DNA from 2 places in the Streptomyces sp. NPDC001700 genome. Region 2 is predicted to be linked to the other one. Evidence: riboswitches for the same ligand, from Rfam matches in the RefSeq annotation. Region 2 holds a riboswitch; the other holds the start of a gene.
What was found. A riboswitch is a leader RNA that binds a small molecule or an ion and turns the genes downstream of it on or off. The one in region 2 is predicted to bind glycine.
Positions count from the first base shown of each region.

Region 1: it holds a riboswitch for glycine, as region 2 does, so the genes downstream of both, gcvT (glycine cleavage system aminomethyltransferase GcvT) here and gcvP (aminomethyl-transferring glycine dehydrogenase) in region 2, are expected to answer to the same signal.

Region 1 covers NZ_JBSFGE010000007.1:278,656-284,549, reverse strand. Annotated here, with positions in the region: gene glyA (serine hydroxymethyltransferase) at 1-1,135, opposite strand, end outside; gene gcvH (glycine cleavage system protein GcvH) at 1,160-1,537, opposite strand; gene gcvT (glycine cleavage system aminomethyltransferase GcvT) at 1,634-2,761, opposite strand; glycine riboswitch at 2,955-3,068, opposite strand; gene ACWC5C_RS16475 (AAA family ATPase) at 3,232-3,951, shown strand; gene ACWC5C_RS16470 (enhanced serine sensitivity protein SseB) at 4,091-4,888, shown strand; gene ACWC5C_RS16465 (enhanced serine sensitivity protein SseB C-terminal domain-containing protein) at 5,043-5,798, shown strand.
Region 2 covers NZ_JBSFGE010000039.1:8,071-13,964, reverse strand. Annotated here, with positions in the region: gene gcvP (aminomethyl-transferring glycine dehydrogenase) at 1-1,786, opposite strand, end outside; glycine riboswitch at 1,848-1,975, opposite strand; glycine riboswitch at 1,976-2,073, opposite strand; gene ACWC5C_RS39720 (PRC-barrel domain-containing protein) at 2,217-2,534, shown strand; gene ACWC5C_RS39715 (DNA polymerase IV) at 2,510-4,027, opposite strand; gene ACWC5C_RS39710 (MerR family transcriptional regulator) at 4,087-4,713, opposite strand; gene ACWC5C_RS39705 (bifunctional nuclease family protein) at 4,882-5,355, opposite strand; gene ftsR (transcriptional regulator FtsR) at 5,408-5,894, opposite strand, start outside.

The DNA.
Region 1 (5,894 bases), on a different contig from region 2:
CGGTGAAGCCGCGGGTGGCCAGCGCCGGGGTGCCGATGCGCAGACCCGAGGTGACCATCGGGGGCCGCGGGTCGTTCGGGATGGCGTTGCGGTTGACCGTGATGCCGACCTCGTGGAGCCGGTCCTCGGCCTGCTTGCCGTCCAGCTCGGAGTTGCGCAGGTCGACCAGGACGAGGTGCACGTCGGTGCCGCCGGAGAGGACGGAGACGCCCACCTCGCCGACGTCGGCCTGGGTCAGCCGGTCGGCGAGGATCCGGGCGCCCTCGACCGTGCGCTCCTGGCGCTCCTTGAAGGCGGCACCGGCCGCGACCTTGAAGGACACCGCCTTGGCGGCGATGACGTGCTCCAGCGGGCCACCCTGCTGACCCGGGAAGACCGCGGAGTTGATCTTCTTGGCCAGCTCGGCGGTGGAGAGGATCACGCCACCGCGCGGACCGCCCAGGGTCTTGTGGGTGGTGGTGGTCACGACGTGGGCGTGCGGCACGGGGGAGGGGTGGAGCCCGGCCGCGACGAGGCCCGCGAAGTGGGCCATGTCGACCATCAGGTACGCGCCGACCTCGTCCGCGATCCGGCGGAACGCGGCGAAGTCCAGCTGGCGCGGGTACGCCGACCAGCCCGCGATGACCAGCTTGGGGCGGTGCTCCTTGGCGAGCCGCTCGACCTCGTCCATGTCGACCAGACCGGTCTCGGCGTCCACGTGGTAGGGCACCACGTTGTAGAGCTTGCCGGAGAAGTTGATCTTCATGCCGTGGGTGAGGTGGCCACCGTGCGCCAGGTTCAGCCCCAGGATGGTGTCACCGGGCTGGAGCAGCGCGAACATCGCGGCCGCGTTCGCCTGGGCACCGGAGTGCGGCTGGACGTTGGCGGCCTCGGCGCCGAAAAGCTCCTTGACGCGGTCGATGGCGATCTGCTCGACCACGTCGACGTGCTCACAGCCGCCGTAGTAGCGGCGGCCGGGGTAGCCCTCGGCGTACTTGTTGGTCAGGACCGAGCCCTGGGCCTCCATGACGGCGGCCGGAGCGAAGTTCTCCGAGGCGATCATTTCGAGGGTGGACTGCTGGCGGTGGAGTTCGGCGTCGACAGCAGCGGCGACGTCCGGGTCGAGCTCGTGCAGGGAGCTGTTGAGAAGCGACATCTGGGTCCCGATCGAAGAAGAGGGTCAGTTTCCGGAGAAGGCGGCGTATTCCTCGGCGGAGAGCAGGTCGTCCGGCTCGTCCGTCACCTTCACCTTGAACAGCCAGCCGCCCTCGAAGGGGGCGGAATTCACCAGCGCCGGGTCGTTCACCACGTCCTCGTTGATCTCGGTGACCTCGCCGGAGACCGGCGCGTACAGGTCGCTGACCGACTTCGTGGATTCCAGCTCACCGCAGGTTTCACCGGCGGCGACGGTGGAGCCGACATCCGGGAGCTGGACGTACACGACATCGCCGAGCGCGTTGGCCGCGTGTTCGGTGATGCCGATCGTCGACACGCCGTCCTGGGCGGCCGACAGCCACTCGTGCTCCTTGCTGTAGCGCAGCTGCTGGGGGTTGCTCATGGTCCGATTCTCCTGGATAGGGGGGAGTGCTTGGGAAACGGGTCTTAAGCGGTGGGACGGATCACTGGGGAGAGGCGGGAAGGCGCGCGGGAGGTTTCAGCGCTCGCGGCGATAGAAGGGGAGCGCGACGACCTCGTACGGCTCCCGGGTACCGCGGATGTCCACCGTCACGCCCGGGCTGCCGGGCGCGGCGTGCTCCGCGTCGACGTACGCCATGGCGACCGGCTTCCCCAGCGTCGGGGACGGGGCGCCCGAGGTGACCCGGCCGATCTCGGTGCCACCCGGGCCCAGCACGGTGTATCCGGCGCGCGGCACCCGGCGGCCCTCGGCGACCAGGCCGACCAGGGTGCGCGGCGGCCGGGCCTCGGCCTCGCGCGCCGCGGCCTCCAGGGGTCCGCGTCCGACGAAGTCACCGGCCTTCTGGAACTTCACGACCCGGCCGAGCCCCGCGTCGAACGGGGTCGTGTCGGTGGTCAGCTCATTCCCGTACAGCGGCATCCCGGCCTCCAGGCGCAGCGTGTCCCGGCAGGACAGCCCGCACGCCACCAGGCCCACCGGGGCGCCCGCCTCGGTCAGCGCCTGCCAGACCCGCTCGGCGTCGTCCGGCGCGACGAACAGCTCGAAGCCGTCCTCACCGGTGTAGCCGGTGCGGGCGATCAGGGCGGACACGCCCGCGACGGTGCCCGGCAGCCCGGCGTAGTACTTCAGCCCGTCCAGGTCGGCGTCGGTCAGCCCCTTGAGGATCCCGGGGGACTGCGGCCCCTGGACGGCGATCAGCGCGTACGCGTCGCGGTCGTCCCGTACGGCGGCGTCGAAGCCGGTGGCGCGCTCGGTCAGCGCGTCCAGCACCACCTGGGCGTTCGAGGCGTTGGCCACGACCAGGAACTCCTGCTCGGCGAGCCGGTAGACGATCAGGTCGTCGAGGATGCCGCCCTCGCTGTCGCAGATCATGGTGTAGCGGGCGCGGCCCACGGCGACCGCCGAGAGCTGGCCGACCAGGGCGTAATCGAGGGCGTCCGCGGCCTGCGGCCCGGTGAGAGCGATCTCACCCATGTGGGAGAGGTCGAAGAGCCCGGCGCGGGTGCGCACCGCCGTGTGCTCGTCGCGCTCGCTCGCGTACCGCAGCGGCATGTCCCAGCCCGCGAAGTCGGTCATGGTGGCGCCGAGCGCACGGTGGACCGCGTCCAGCGCGGTGCGGCGGGGCGTGGGCGGGGCGTCGGTCATGGTTCAGCTCCCAGGGGCATGATCACGGCGATGACGGGACGGGCGGGCCGGAGGGGACGACAAGGACGGCACACGCGTCCTCCCCATCTGTCATCGGAACCTGAGAGGTTCGCCGTGACCTTCCCGCGCGGCGGGCTGGTCCGGCTTGCACCTTGGGTGGGGCCACCTGAAGTGGCCCGCTTTTCAGATCTGCCTCATCCGTGCGGTATCGGGGCCTGAGAGATTCAAGGGAGGACTTGCTCCTTCGGCGCCTCGGACGAGACCCGGCGGATTCGCCGGTGCCCGAGAACTCTCCCGCGCGGATTCAAGCGGCCGGTATGCAGTTGGCGCGGACATCATCGCACGTCCGCTCCAGAACGGAACCCCCGATCTGTGAGCGGCGTCGCGCACGGGCCTCCTTGATGGGCATTACCTTTTCTTGACACTCTCGGGGTACGGAGCCGCTTGACCGACCTTGGAGGACGATCACGGTGCACGGGCAGGGAACATACGCGACAACCCAAGGAACCCTGCCCGCGCGGCAGGAGCGGACGCCGTCAGACGGCGCGCCGGACGGCGGCGCGCCGGACGGCACGTCCGGCGGCCCGGTCAGACCGGGCCGCCGCGCCCCTGTGCACGACCTGCGGGGCGGAGTGGAGGCCGAGCTGCACTACCCGGCGCGCGACCTGATCATCGCCTCCGGACTGCCCGGCAGCGGCAAGTCGACCCTGATCAACCGGGTGGTCCCCGGCCACGACCCGAGCGGGACGGCCGTGGCGCGGGTGGACTCGCAGCGCACCCGGGAGGCCTGGGAAAGACGCATGCCCGGCTGGCTGCCGTACGCCGTCTACCGGCCGCTGGTCCGCTGCGCCCACTACGCGGGGCTGCGCCGGGCGCTCGGCTCGGGCGCGAGCGTCGTCGTCCACGACTGCGGCTCCCAGCCCTGGGTGCGCCGCTGGCTGGCCCGGGACGCCCGGCGCACCGGCCGTGGCCTGCATCTGGTGCTGCTGGACGTGGACCCCGCCGTCGCCCTGGAGGGCCAGGCGGCGCGCGGCCGGGGGGTCTCCGGCTTCGCCTTCGCGCGGCACCTGCGGGCGATGGGGCGGCTGGTGGCGCGGGTGGAGGGCGGACAGCCGCCCGAGGGCTGCGCTTCCGCCGTGCTGCTCGACCGGGCGACCGCGAGCATGCTGCGGGGCATCTCCTTCGAGTGACCGCACCGCCGTGTGAGGAAGTGCTGTCGCGCCGCTGTGTGAGGAAGTGCTGTGGAGATGCCCGGGCGGCCCATGGCCTTCCGCCGCACAGCCGTTAGGGTGCTGGTGCAGGTCGGACGAGATGGCGGTTGGGACGAAGATGAGTATTCCGGAGCACCAGGGCATAACCCCCGCTCACGGAGGATTTCCCGACGGCGCTTATCCCGCGTTCCCCGGTAATGAGCTGGAAGAGGTGCTCGCCGCCTCGATCGGGGTTCCGGGAGCCGGAGCGCGGATCGTCGAGACGCTCGCCCGCGCCCACCTCTGGATCCCGCTGCCGAACGGCGGCGGCCCCGACAGCCGCAACCTCGACCTGCCCACCATGGAGATCGAGGGCCAGGCGTATGTGCCGGTCTTCAGCTCCGAGCAGCAGTTCCTGCAGATCGTCGGCGGCCATATGTCGTTCACGGTCGCCCCGGCCGTCGAGTTCGCCCGTGGGCTGCCGCCGCAGCTCGGCATCGCGGTGAACCCGGACGGGCCGGTCGGCGTCCCGCTGCCGCCGGCCGCGGTCGAGGAGTTGTGCAAGGCCGGGCGCAGCGAGCTGGACGGCCCGGCGCGCGGCGGCAGGGTGCGGCTGTTCGAGCCCGACTGGCAGCAGGAGCCGGTCGACTTCCTGGCCGCCGCCGGGATCGAGTTCGGGGCGGAGTCCGGGGTACGCACCGCGCGGCGCGCGCTGGCCAGCGTCGAGGGTGATCAGCCTGCGCTGTTCGTCGGGGTCCAACTGGACGCGCCGGGCCCCGAAGGGCAGGCCCTCGCGGTGGAGGCGCTCGGCCGGGCGCTCGGCGCGGTGCCGGTCCCGTGGACCGTTCAGCTCGTCGCGCTGGACGTCGCGCAGGGTGACCCGGTGGCCACCTGGATGCTGGAGCGCGTACGGCCGTTCTACGACCGTGACCTGTGACGCACCCCGGGGACGGCCACCGGGGCCCGTAAGCTGGTTGGATGACCAGACGGGGCGGCGCGCGTCCCGATGAGTGCGGGCAAGGCCGAGAGAGGGGCGGACCCAGGTGAGCGCGGGCGCGGATTGGGGGGCGGCTGCCGGTCAGGTCGAGCGGATGCTGCAGCAGGTAGCTCCCGGCCGGTACGACGCCTACGAGGCGCTGCTGCACGCCCTCGCCGAGGGCCAGGTCTGGATGCTGCTGTGGAACGGCGCTCCCGGCGCTCCCGACGCCCAGTACGGGAACATGGACATGGACGGCCACGGCTACGCGCCGTGTGTGACCTCCGCCCAGGAACTCGCCGCCAGTGGCTGGAATCGCGCGCATGAGGTGGTGGACGCGCGGCGGATCGCCGACTCGCTCTACCGCGACCACTACGGCCTGTGGCTCAACCCGCACGCCCACGGCGGCGGCGTCGGCATCCCCTGGCTCGATCTGCGGCGCATCGCGGGCGGTCTTGACCGGCTGCCCGCCGGTCCGCTGCGGCTGACCGAACCGGCCATCGAGATCCCCCAGTTCTACGCCCTGCTGGGGCAGAACGCGCACCGCACCGCCGCGGTGCGCTCGCTGCGCCGCGCCTGGGTGCAGCCCGCGCTGGGCGCCCCGTATCTGGCCATCGGGCTGGATCTGTACGACAACAGCCAGCAGGCCGTGGAATCGGTGCGGCTGATGATGCAGCAGTCGGTCGGCGTGGTGCCCGACGGGCTGCCGGTATCGACGGTCGAGCTGTCGGACGTGCACGACCCGGTGGCGATGTGGATGCGGGCCCACGCCCGCCCGTTCTTCGACCGTGACGCCCACGCCGCCGCGCCCCCGGCCCCGCCGCCCCCGTCGTACGGGTACGGCTATCCGCCGCCGCGTCACGCGTACTGAGCCCTTGGCGCGTCACGCGTACTGACACCGTGGCCTGAAGCCGCCCTATACCGCCCCACCTGCGAACTGCCCGCAGTGGGGCGGTTGTTACTGATG
Region 2 (5,894 bases):
GGTGGTACGCCCGCACGGCCAGCAGCCCGGCCAGCTCGCCCTGCGATCCGGCGTTCGGCTGGAGGGAGACCTTGTCGTAGCCGGTGACCTCGGCCAGCCGCTCCTCCAGCTCGCGGATCAGCGTCAGATAGCCGTGGGCCTGCTCGATCGGCGCGAAGGGGTGCAGCGCGCCGAACTCCGGCCAGGTGACCGACTCCATCTCGGTGGTCGCGTTGAGCTTCATGGTGCAGGAACCGAGCGGGATCATGCCCCGGTCCAGGGCGTAGTCCCGGTCGGACAGCCGCCGCAGGTAGCGCAGCATGGCGGTCTCGGAGCGGTACTGGTGGAAGACCGGGTGGGTCAGGTACGTGTCCGCGCGCAGCAGCTCCGCGGGCAGCGCGTCGGCCGCCGAGGCGTCCAGCTCGTCGATGTCGGGAGCGCCGCTTCCGTCTCCGCCGTCGACACCGAAGGCGGACCACACGGCGGCCAGCTGGGCGCGGCCGGTGGTCTCGTCGCACGCGATGCCCACGTGGTCCGCGTCGGTCAGCCGGAGGTTGACCCCGGCCTCCCGGGCAGCGGCGACGACATCGGCCGCCTTGCCGGGGACGCGCGCGGTGAGGGTGTCGAAGAAGGCGCCGTGCGCCACGTCGACGCCGCCCGCCCGCAGCCCCTCGGCGAGGACGGTGGCGTAGCGGTGGGTGCGGCGGGCGATGCCCGCGAGCCCGTCCGGGCCGTGGTAGACCGCGTACATTCCGGCCATCACGGCGAGCAGGACCTGCGCGGTGCAGATGTTGCTGGTGGCCTTCTCACGGCGGATGTGCTGCTCACGGGTCTGCAGCGCGAGCCGGTACGCCTTGTCCCCGTCGGCGTCCACCGACACCCCGACCAGTCGGCCGGGCAGGCTGCGGGCGTGGGCGGCGCGCACGGCCATGAACCCGGCGTGCGGGCCGCCGAAGCCCATGGGCACACCGAACCGCTGGGTGCTGCCGACCGCGATGTCCGCGCCCAGCTCACCGGGCGAGGTGAGCAGGGTGAGCGCGAGCAGGTCGGCGGCGACGGTGACGATCGCGCCGAGCGCATGGGCCCGCTCGATGACGGGGCGCGGATCGCGGACCGCGCCGGAGGCGCCCGGGTACTGGAGCAGCACGCCGAAGACGCCGCGCTCGGCGATCTCGTCCGGGATGCCGTCGCTCAGATCGGCGACCACGACCTCGACGCCGGTCGGCTCGGCGCGGGTCTCGATGACCGCGATGGTCTGCGGCAGACAGTCGGCGTCGACCAGGAAGACGCCCTGCTTGACCTTGCCGACGCGCCGCGACAGCGCCATGGCCTCGGCGGCGGCCGTGGCCTCGTCCAGCAGCGAGGAACCGGCGGTCTCCAGGCCGGTCAGATCGGCGACGACGGTCTGGAAGTTGAGCAGCGCCTCCAGGCGGCCCTGGGAGATCTCCGGCTGGTACGGGGTGTAGGCCGTGTACCAGGCGGGGTTCTCCATGACGTTGCGCAGGATCACCGGCGGGGTGAAGGTGCCGTAGTAGCCGAGCCCGATCATGGACGGCAGCACCTGGTTGCGGTCCGCGAGCGCGCGCAGCTCGGCGAGGACCTCCGCCTCGCTGCGGGCGGGCGGCAGCCGCAGCGCCTCGGCGCTCTTTATGACCTCGGGTACGGCGGCGGCGGTCAGCTCGTCGAGGGAACCGAACCCGACCTGGGCGAGCATCTTGGCCTGCGCTCCGGCGTCGGGGCCGATATGCCGCTGCTCGAATGGAGTACCGCGCTCCAGATCGGCGAGCGAGATGCGGTGGGTGGTCATCAGCGGGGGCCTCCTGGTCAGCACGACCGGCGAGGGGCACCGCGGCGCGGGTGCCCGGACGGCCTCCCCCTCTGTCATCTCAACCTGAGAGCTTCACCGGTCCGCGTGTGGCCTGACCGGCTTTCACCGTCGGTGAGGAGGGGTTCCGGAGCTGTGCTCCCCGTGGCCCACCCTGCTTTCCAGAGTGACCTCACCCGCGCGGTACGTGTGCCTGAGAGATTCCGGGGAGGATTTGCTCCTTCGGCGCCCCCGACACCATTGTCGGAGGACTCTCCCGCACGGGGTCTGCAGCCACAGCCAGCGTACCAGCGCGTCTACGGGCGGGAGGGGTTGGTCGCCAGGTGCTCGAGTGGCCGCGTACGGGGATGTGGCTTTTGGTAGGTATCACTGGATCACCGCCATCTGATCGTCGCCACCTGTGGGAGAGAGCGTGCAGACGGACATCGACCCGCGGACCCTGATCGGCCGCAAGGCATTCGACCGCGAGGGCGCCAAGATCGGCACCGTGGACGAGGTCTACCTCGACGACGCGACCGGCGAGCCCGAGTGGGCGGCGGTACGCACCGGCCTGTTCAGCCGGGACGTCTTCGTACCGCTCGAACCGAGCGAGGTCGTCGGCGACGCGCTGCGGGTGCCGTACGACCGGGCGCTGATCAAGGACGCCCCGGACCTCGGCGTCGGCCGCCACCTCTCCCCGGAGCAGGAGCTGCAGCTGTACCACCACTACGGCCTGGACGTCACCGGCTGACCCCGCCCCTGGCTCCCGCCGGACCCGCCCGGCCCCTGACCGGCACCCGGACCGCCGCCCGGCACTCCGGCCGACGCCTCCGCCGCTTCCGGGGGCCGTACGAGCGGCAGCGGCTCGCCCGGCTCCAGCTCCGGGTCGTCCACCGCGAACGTCCGCACCCGGCCGGGCCCCGACCAGGGCAGCTCGAACCGTATGGTCACCCGCCCCACCCCGCTCCCCTGCACCCAGCCCGCCCCGAACTCGGCGTGCCGCACATCGGCCCCCGGCAGCCAGGCCCGAGGCCTCTCGGCGGCCTCAGCGGGCTCTGAGACGCCTGGGCTCTCCGGCTCCGGCACCTCGGAGCCGGGAGGCCTTCCCAGGGCCTCCACGGCGTCGTGAGCGGCTTGCGCGGCCTGCGCGGCCTGGGCCTCGTGGGCGGCCTGCGCGGCCTGGGCGAACAGATCCTCCTGCGTGTAGTCCGCGAGCCCCGAAACGCCCACCCCCAGCAGCCGCACCCCCGCCGTGGTGTCCACCCCGTCGATCAGCCGCGCCGCGGCCTCCTTGACCACGCCGGGGTCGTCGGTGGGCCCGCGCAGGGTCTCCGAACGGGTCAGCGTCGAGAAGTCGTACCGCCGCACCTTGATCACGACCGTACGGCCCGAACGGCCCGCCTCCCGCAGCCGCCGCACACAGCGGTCGGCCAGCCGCGCCACCTCCAGCTGCACCCGGGTGCGGTCGGTCAGGTCGACGTCGAACGTGTCCTCCACCGAGATGGACTTGGCGTCCCGCTCGGCGACCACCGGCCGCTCGTCCCGCCCGCTGGCCATCAGGTACAGCGATGTGCCGTGGGCCCGGCCCAGCAGCCGGACCAGCTCCGCCTCGCCCGCCTCCCGCGTCTCGGCGACGGTGTGGATACCGGCGCGGCGCAGCGCCTCCGCGGTGGCCGGGCCGACGCCCGGCAGGGTGCGCACCGGCATCGGGTCCAGCAGCTCCCGCTCGGTGCCGGGCTCGATGACCGCCATGCCGTCCGGCTTGGCCTGCTCGGAGGCGATCTTGGCGAGCATCTTGGAGCCCGCCAGCCCCACCGAGCCGGTCAGCCCGGTCACGGCCCGGATATCGGCCCGCAGCCGCTCCCCCACGGCCCGCGCCGCCTCCACCCGGGCCTCGGTGCCGCCCGCCTCCAGGTCCACGAATGCCTCGTCCAGGCTCAGCGGCTCCACCAGCGGCGACAGCTCCCGCAACAGCCCCATGACCTGGTCGCTGACCCGGCGGTAGAGGGAGAAGCGCGGGGTCAGATACGCCGCGTTCGGACAGAGCCTGCGGGCCTGCGCCATCGCCATGGCCGAGTGCACCCCGAACACCCGGGCCTCGTACGACGAGGTGGACACCACCCCGCGCGGCCCGAGGCCCCCCACGATCACCGGTTTTCCGCGCAGGCTCGGCTTGGATGCCTGCTCCGCCGAAGCGTAGAAGGCATCCATGTCCAGATGGAGAATCGTCGGCGCACCCCTCACATGTCCGATGCTGCCGCACGCCACTGACAATCGGCGCCCGGCGCGGGGTGGGAGCGCTCTCAGCCCGCCCGGTTGCGGCGCCGGGCGAGTTCGTCCGCGGGGTTGTGGCCCACCAGCGTCTCGCCGGTGTCCACCCGCTCGCCGTGCAGCTGGGACAGCGCGCTCTCCACGTCCCGCCACACCACGCCCACGGCGATCCCGAAGACGCCCTGACCGCCCTGGAGGAGGTCCACGACCTCGTCCGGCGAGGTGCACTCGTACACCGTCGCGCCATCGCTCATCAGCGTCATCTGGGCCAGATCGTCCAGGCCCCGGGTGCGCAGGTGCTGGACGGCGGCGCGGATGTTCTGCAGGGACACACCGGTGTCCAGCAGCCGCTTCACGATCTTGAGGACGACCACGTCCCGGAAGTTGTACAGCCGCTGGCTGCCCGACCCGTACGCGGGCCGCACGCTGGGCTCCACCAGGCCGGTGCGCGCCCAGTAGTCCAGCTGGCGATAGGTGATGCCCGCGGCCGCACACGCGGTGGGCCCGCGGTAGCCGACCGTCTCCGTACCCCCCGCGGCGGGCTCGCGTGGTGCCGTGGGCTGTGCCGCGACCCGAGCCTTCAGTACCGGATCGGCCGGTGCGCCCCCCTGGAGCGCATACGGACCGCCGGCTGCCGTGCCGTCGCCGGTGCTTCTCACGCCGACCTCCGTCCTCGACCTGCCTTCTCGAAGGTAGGCAGTCACCCGGGGTGCGTCAACGATCGCCACACTCGGCACGCCGAGTGATAATCACCCTGAGAGTGGTTTCCCGTGTCCCTCGTCCGGGAAAGGCTACTCGAATGCGCTAGCGAGGACCGGCAGACCGCGTCACTGGCTGCTGCTTCCGAAGTCCTCGGGCGAGATCTGGTCGAGGAACTCGCGGAACTTCTCCACCTCGTCCTCCTGCTCGTCCGGGATGGCGATACCGGCGTCGTCGAGCACGCCGTCGCTGCCGTAGATCGGCGTCCCGGTGCGCAGCGCGAGCGCTATGGCGTCGGACGGCCGCGCGCTGACCTCGACACCGCTGGCGAAGACCAGCTCGGCGTAGAAGACCCCCTCCCGCAGGTCCGTGATCCGGACCTCCGTGAGCGTCTGGCCGACCGCTTCGAGTACGTCTTTGAAAAGGTCGTGGGTCAGCGGGCGTGCCGGAGCCATGCCCTGCTGTGCGAAGGCGATCGCGGTCGCCTCCCCTGGTCCGATCCAGATAGGGAGGTAGCGATCGCCTCCCACTTCACGCAGGAGCACGATCGGTTGGTTGGAGGGCATTTCCACCCGGACACCCACGACGTCGAGCTCGTTCACACAGCAACCCTAGGACGTGCCCGGCCGGTTTGGATAGTCGGGGCCGGATCGGTCAGTGGGCGGCGGCCCGCAGCGCCGACTGGACCAGGGCCGCGTGCAGCCGGACGGAGAGCGTCGCCAGCTCGCGCGCACTGGCCTCCGCATGCGCTCTGGTCTGCGGATTCCGGTGCAGCCGCAGCGGTGCGACCACCTGCTCGACCAGCCCGGCCTCGCGCTCGGCGGCCGCTTTCATGATCCGCAAATGACGTGGTTCGAGGCCGAAGCGGCCCAGCTCGGCGAGCAACCGGGCGACCGTCACCGCCTCGACGTCATAGCCGCCGTCGCCGCCGTGCGCGATCAGTCCGTACGACTCCCAGTCGGCCAGCTCCGCCTCGCTGACCTCGGCGGACGCCAGCAGCTCGGCCCGGCCCAGCCGGGCAACGGTCGGGCGCTCCAGCGACTCCTGGGCGCCCGGCTCCAAAAGCTCACGCGGCCGCGCTCCCGGCGAAACGGCAGGAAGCTGCGGCCGCTCACCCCGCTCCAGGGCCTCCAGGTGCTCC